Regions from separate parts of the Lysinibacillus sp. FSL K6-0102 genome, predicted to be linked through region 2. Evidence: a T-box and tRNA genes for the amino acid it is inferred to sense, from the RefSeq annotation. Region 2 holds a T-box; the other holds one or more tRNA genes.
The links. A T-box is a leader RNA that pairs with one kind of tRNA and senses whether it is charged. The one in region 2 lies ahead of NYE73_RS17470 (valine--tRNA ligase), so its partner is inferred to be a tRNA-Val.

Region 1 (3,387 bases), 3.2 Mb from region 2:
AGTCGAGGAGAGAATCCTAAGGTGTGCGAGAGAACTCTCGTTAAGGAACTCGGCAAAATGACCCCGTAACTTCGGGAGAAGGGGTGCTCTTGAGCGTGCAAGCGCATGAGAGCCGCAGTGAATAGGCCCAGGCGACTGTTTAGCAAAAACACAGGTCTCTGCAAAACCGTAAGGTGACGTATAGGGGCTGACGCCTGCCCGGTGCTGGAAGGTTAAGAGGAGTGGTTAGCGCAAGCGAAGCTGCGAATTGAAGCCCCAGTAAACGGCGGCCGTAACTATAACGGTCCTAAGGTAGCGAAATTCCTTGTCGGGTAAGTTCCGACCCGCACGAAAGGCGTAACGATCTGGGCACTGTCTCAACGAGAGACTCGGTGAAATTATAGTACCTGTGAAGATGCAGGTTACCCGCGACAGGACGGAAAGACCCCGTGGAGCTTTACTGTAGCCTGATATTGAATTTTGGTACAACTTGTACAGGATAGGTAGGAGCCAGAGATCTCGGAGCGCCAGCTTCGAAGGAGGCGTCGGTGGGATACTACCCTGGTTGTATTGAAATTCTAACCCATGCCCCTTAGCGGGGCAGGAGACAGTGTCAGGCGGACAGTTTGACTGGGGCGGTCGCCTCCTAAAAGGTAACGGAGGCGCCCAAAGGTTCCCTCAGAATGGTTGGAAATCATTCGTAGAGTGTAAAGGCACAAGGGAGCTTGACTGCGAGACCTACAAGTCGAGCAGGGTCGAAAGACGGGCTTAGTGATCCGGTGGTTCCGCATGGAAGGGCCATCGCTCAACGGATAAAAGCTACCCCGGGGATAACAGGCTTATCTCCCCCAAGAGTCCACATCGACGGGGAGGTTTGGCACCTCGATGTCGGCTCATCGCATCCTGGGGCTGTAGTCGGTCCCAAGGGTTGGGCTGTTCGCCCATTAAAGCGGTACGCGAGCTGGGTTCAGAACGTCGTGAGACAGTTCGGTCCCTATCCGTCGTGGGCGTAGGAAATTTGAGAGGAGCTGTCCTTAGTACGAGAGGACCGGGATGGACACACCGCTGGTGTACCAGTTGTCTTGCCAAAGGCATCGCTGGGTAGCTATGTGTGGACGGGATAAGTGCTGAAAGCATCTAAGCATGAAGCCCCCCTCAAGATGAGATTTCCCATTACGCAAGTAAGTAAGATCCCTCAAAGACGATGAGGTAGATAGGTTCGAGGTGGAAGTGTGGTGACACATGGAGCTGACGAATACTAATCGATCGAGGACTTAACCAAAAAAGTTTGAAACATTCAATGTATCGTTTATCTAGTTTTGAAAGAATAAGTCTTTCAGCTGAATAAGTGAAGTGATGATGGCAAAGAGGTCACACCCGTTCCCATACCGAACACGGAAGTTAAGCTCTTTAGCGCCGATGGTAGTTGGGGGCTTCCCCCTGTGAGAGTAGGACGTCGCTTCGCTTATTTTTTGTGGAGGATTAGCTCAGCTGGGAGAGCACCTGCCTTACAAGCAGGGGGTCGGCGGTTCGAGCCCGTCATCCTCCACCATTTTGGTCCCGTGGTGTAGCGGTTAACATGCCTGCCTGTCACGCAGGAGATCGCCGGTTCGATCCCGGTCGGGACCGCCATTATTATTGCCGGTGTAGCTCAGTTGGTAGAGCAACTGACTTGTAATCAGTAGGTCGTGGGTTCGACTCCTATCGCCGGCACCATTCCCTTGGAGGGGTAGCGAAGTGGCTAAACGCGGCGGACTGTAAATCCGCTCCTTAGGGTTCGGCGGTTCGAATCCGTCCCCCTCCACCATTTTAGGGGCATAGTTCAACGGTAGAATAGAGGTCTCCAAAACCTTTGGTGTGGGTTCGATTCCTACTGCCCCTGCCAGGTATTGAGGTACTCGTTCATAATACAGCTAATATAATCTATATAGTGGCGATTGTGGCGAAGTGGTTAACGCATCGGATTGTGGTTCCGACATTCGTGGGTTCGATTCCCATCAGTCGCCCCATTTTAAAATTGGGGTATAGCCAAGCGGTAAGGCAACGGATTTTGATTCCGTCATGCCTAGGTTCGAATCCTAGTACCCCAGCCATTTTTAATTTCACGAGCCATTAGCTCAGTTGGTAGAGCATCTGACTTTTAATCAGAGGGTCGAAGGTTCGAGTCCTTCATGGCTCATCATTTTTTAATTAACATGCGCCCGTAGCTCAATTGGATAGAGCGTCTGACTACGGATCAGAAGGTTATGGGTTCGACTCCTGTCGGGCGCGCCAATAAAATCATGTTTACGGAATGTAGCTCAGCTTGGTAGAGCACTTGGTTTGGGACCAAGGGGTCGTAGGTTCGAATCCTGTCATTCCGACCATCTTTCATGATAAATGGGGCCTTAGCTCAGCTGGGAGAGCGCCTGCCTTGCACGCAGGAGGTCAGCGGTTCGATCCCGCTAGGCTCCACCATTGTAATATTTTTGGAGGTATACCCAAGTCTGGCTGAAGGGATCGGTCTTGAAAACCGACAGGCGGGTAACACCGCGCGGGGGTTCGAATCCCTCTACCTCCTCCATTTTTCGGGTCAGTAGCTCAGTTGGTAGAGCATTAGATTGAAGCTCTAAGTGTCGGCGGTTCGATTCCGTCCTGACCCACCATTATTGCGGGTGTAGTTTAATGGTAAAACCTCAGCCTTCCAAGCTGATGTCGTGAGTTCGATTCTCATCACCCGCTCCAAAATGGGCCTATAGCTCAGCTGGTTAGAGCGCACGCCTGATAAGCGTGAGGTCGATGGTTCGAGTCCATTTAGGCCCATATTATTCCGAAGTAGCTCAGTTGGTAGTAGCACCTGACTGTTAATCAGGTTGTCGCAGGTTCGAGTCCTGCCTTCGGAGCCACGGCCCGTTGGTCAAGTGGTTAAGACACCGCCCTTTCACGGCGGTAACACGGGTTCGAATCCCGTACGGGTCATCAAGCATGTAGCACAGATGTGTGTTACATGCTTTTTTCTATTCTCCTGTTCTTTAAACGATAAAAGATAATGCAATAGCAGAAAAAGACCTATTTGCAAGGTGAGGGACTGAATTTAATTCCCCTAGCATCTTACTATGGGCTCCTATAAGCCGTTTCACTTACCACGTACACTTCCATGGTCAATACTTTTGTGAAGGCTGCTTGACTTCTCTAGTATAGATACAGGCGAAATCCTGGCCAGAGAATTTGTGAAACTGGTTCTGCTCTATGCGAAAGCGAAGCAACAGCAGCAAGTAAGTAGCCCAGAACGTATAGCTTTTTCACCATTTACAAAAATTCTATTGATTTCTTTGTTCTACAACCCCCTGAAAAAGGCTACATGACTACTGTAGCCTTTTTATAATAATTAAAATCTTTCTCCCTTACATTCCCTTACGAAAGAGAGTC
Region 2 (3,387 bases):
ACAGAAATCATCCCAAATGAAATTGTATAATTCACGGCCAACTTCGCCGAATTCATAACGCTCTGCAAGAGAGGTTACACGTTCAATCGTTTCATTTAAGCGCGTTAAAATCCATTTGTCAGCTACTGATTTTTCACCAGTTAAATCGATCTCATCATATGTCATACCATCCATATTCATAAGCGCAAAACGTGATGCATTCCAAATCTTATTGGCAAAGTTCCATACTGCTTCAACTTTTTCAGTTGTATAGCGTAAATCTTGACCAGGTGATGAACCAGTAGCTAAGAAGTAGCGTAATGAATCTGCACCGTATTGTTCAATGACATCCATTGGATCAACACCATTACCAAGTGATTTACTCATTTTACGCCCTTCACCATCACGTACTAAACCATGAATTAGCACATCTTTAAATGGACGTTGATCTGTAAACTCAAGGCCTTGGAAAATCATTCGAGAAACCCAGAAGAAAATAATATCATAGCCTGTTACTAATGTATTTGTTGGATAGTAACGTTTATATTCTTCATTTGCTTCATCTGGCCAACCCATAGTAGAAAACGGCCATAGTGCTGAAGAGAACCATGTATCTAGTACATCTTCATCTTGCGTCCAGTTTTCTGCATCTGCTGGGGCTTCTTTACCTACGTATATTTCGCCTGTTTCATTATGGTACCAGGCTGGGATTTGATGGCCCCACCATAATTGACGAGAAATACACCAATCGCGTATATTCTCCATCCAGCGGGAATATGTGTTTTCAAAACGAGCAGGAACAAAGTTTACTTTCCCTTCTTCGTCCTTTTGCAGCTCTAGGGAAGCATCAGCAAGTGGTTGCATTTTAACGAACCATTGTGCTGAAAGATATGGCTCAACAACAGCACCAGAACGTTCAGAGTGTCCTACTGAATGCATATGCTCTTCAATGCGAATTAACACACCTGCTTCTTGTAAATCAGCAACAATTTGCTTGCGGCATTCGAAGCGATCCATTCCTTTATATTTGCCAGCAAGATCATTCATTGTGCCGTCTTCATTCATTACTAGAATGCGCTCTAGATTATGACGATTACCAACTTCAAAGTCGTTCGGATCATGGGCTGGTGTCATTTTTACAACCCCAGTACCAAATTCCATATCAACGTACTCATCAGCAACAATTGGAATTTCGCGACCTACAATCGGTAAAATAACGTTTTTACCAATTAAGTGCTGATAACGCTCATCATTCGGGTGAACAGCTACCCCAGAGTCACCAAGCATTGTTTCGGGACGTGTTGTAGCAACTTCTACATAGCCAGAGCCATCAGCTAATGGATATTTCATATGATAGAAGGCACCTTGCACATCCTGATAAATTACCTCGATATCAGATAATGCTGTTTTTGCTGCTGGGTCCCAGTTGATAATACGTTCACCACGATAAATTAAACCTTTTTCATATAACTGAACAAAAACTGTTTTTACCGCATCTGAAAGACCTTTGTCTAATGTGAAACGTTCACGTGTATAATCTAATCCAAGACCAAGCTTTGCCCATTGATCACGAATATGTCCCGCATACTCTTCTTTCCATTCCCATGTTTTTTCGAGGAATTTTTCACGTCCTAAATCATAACGTGTAATATTATCCTCACGCAGCTTGGCTTCTACTTTTGCCTGTGTTGCTATACCAGCATGGTCCATACCTGGCAACCATAGGGCATCATAGCCTTGCATGCGTTTCATACGAATGAGAATATCTTGTAATGTTGTATCCCAAGCATGACCAAGGTGTAATTTACCTGTTACGTTCGGTGGTGGAATAACGATTGAATAGGGCTTTTTCCCACTTTCAGGCTGTGCCTCGAAGAACTTCCCTTGTAACCACCATTCATAGCGACCAGCTTCAATGGACTGTGGGTCATATTTAGTTGGCATTGAAATGTTTTCTGTCATATTGACTCCTCCTATTGTTTGAAAACTGTTGGTAAAGAAATACTATTTATTTTTTTACCCAATAAAAAAACTCCTCTCGTCTAAAAGGACGAAGGAGTTTTAGTTCGCGGTACCACCTTTAATTCCAGCAGGGTTAAGATAAATGTTAAAAAACATATTTTCTCAGCCTATTCTACTGGCTCTCAATTCGGTAACGGTGTTTAACCGGCTTTAACTACTATTAGTTCACTAAAGCTGCTCAAGGGCTACCTTCAATTTCGTACAAATAGAAACTTCTCAGCTACCGTTTCCTCTCTGAAAATGTAGTCAAAATTTACTCTTCCCTATCATAGCATCTGTATTTGATTTTCCTTATTGTACCGCAGGATCGTGTCATTTTTCAAGTGATTTAGTCATCTTTTAGTAAGAGGAAAGTAAATAGAAAAGGAAGTGACAATTCAAATGCGACGACGCAAGTATAACCCTTGGCTTTTACCACCTTGGCTACGACAAGTTCGTTTTTATTGCAGAACCATCATCGTGCCGATTTGTGCTTTTCAGTTTATCCGTGTCATTATTGTGCCAACATCAGGTGATTTAGTCTTCTTATTACTCCTGCTACTTCTCTGCTATTTACTTTTGAAAGACATCATTTGAAACACGAACTTTAAGCGGTGTATATTCTTCTGTTAGATCCCAAATCATAGAAGGCACTTCATGCCAAGTACTGGATTCGCGTACAACAATATGGCTTGAGGATTCTCTTAATACAGCTTTTTGGTCAACTGTTGTAGAATTCTCTTGGCGTGAAGCTGCTGCTACTGCGGCAGGTTGTTTCACTTGAACACTTTCTTCAATTGCAGCCAATGTCTCCTCTTGTTCGAAAGCATGTGTTGATAGGTGCGGATTGTCTAACACATCTTTTTCAACAACAGGTTCATATTCATTGAAAGCGCTTGTGACTGTCCACTCAAGCTGACACATCTGATTTGTTAGACTAGGGCGAATATCCTTGACCATTAAATCTTTGACATCTGATTCTTTTGGTAAATCCACATGTAAAGGAACGGCATATTCAAAATAACCAGTATCTCCTTGAATATCAAGGGCATCAATTGTAATTAAATCTTCATTTTCCGCAAATGCTTGCATATCTTGAAAATCAAAGCGAACGTGTGCGGTGATATGATAGATGCCCATAAGTCGCAAAGAATCCTCTAACTGCATTTCCTGCCACTGTGGCTTAATTTGAACAGCTGCTATTTCAGTTGGGCAGCCATATCCAGGAAAACAAAATGTTTCGCGCATATTCCAAGTTTTGTGTTCGATAATAATCCCTCCCTTTGCATCATATGACGATTTGAAGGATAGTATGCTAGGATGTTGCCATTTGAACAGAGTTAAAAATAGATACTACTAAAAAAATGGCATGCTAGAAGTAATAGTCTAGCATGCCATTCCCATGGA

Region 1: it has a tRNA-Val gene. The T-box ahead of NYE73_RS17470 (valine--tRNA ligase) is inferred to sense a tRNA for this amino acid. The anticodon was not compared.

What each region holds. Positions count from the first base shown of each region.
Region 1 is NZ_JBBOPH010000001.1:264,529-267,915, forward strand. Features, by position in the region: rRNA gene NYE73_RS01240 (23S ribosomal RNA) at 1-1,261, shown strand, start outside; rRNA gene rrf (5S ribosomal RNA) at 1,329-1,444, shown strand; tRNA gene NYE73_RS01250 (tRNA-Val) at 1,456-1,531, shown strand; tRNA gene NYE73_RS01255 (tRNA-Asp) at 1,536-1,611, shown strand; tRNA gene NYE73_RS01260 (tRNA-Thr) at 1,620-1,695, shown strand; tRNA gene NYE73_RS01265 (tRNA-Tyr) at 1,703-1,786, shown strand; tRNA gene NYE73_RS01270 (tRNA-Trp) at 1,791-1,864, shown strand; tRNA gene NYE73_RS01275 (tRNA-His) at 1,913-1,988, shown strand; tRNA gene NYE73_RS01280 (tRNA-Gln) at 1,998-2,072, shown strand; tRNA gene NYE73_RS01285 (tRNA-Lys) at 2,086-2,158, shown strand; tRNA gene NYE73_RS01290 (tRNA-Arg) at 2,177-2,253, shown strand; tRNA gene NYE73_RS01295 (tRNA-Pro) at 2,269-2,345, shown strand; tRNA gene NYE73_RS01300 (tRNA-Ala) at 2,361-2,436, shown strand; tRNA gene NYE73_RS01305 (tRNA-Ser) at 2,450-2,542, shown strand; tRNA gene NYE73_RS01310 (tRNA-Phe) at 2,549-2,624, shown strand; tRNA gene NYE73_RS01315 (tRNA-Gly) at 2,630-2,703, shown strand; tRNA gene NYE73_RS01320 (tRNA-Ile) at 2,708-2,781, shown strand; tRNA gene NYE73_RS01325 (tRNA-Asn) at 2,788-2,864, shown strand; tRNA gene NYE73_RS01330 (tRNA-Glu) at 2,866-2,937, shown strand.
Region 2 is NZ_JBBOPH010000001.1:3,430,894-3,434,280, forward strand. Features, by position in the region: gene NYE73_RS17470 (valine--tRNA ligase) at 1-1,941, opposite strand, end outside; T-box leader at 2,023-2,280, opposite strand; gene NYE73_RS17475 (hypothetical protein) at 2,383-2,577, shown strand; gene NYE73_RS17480 (valyl-tRNA synthetase) at 2,554-3,228, opposite strand.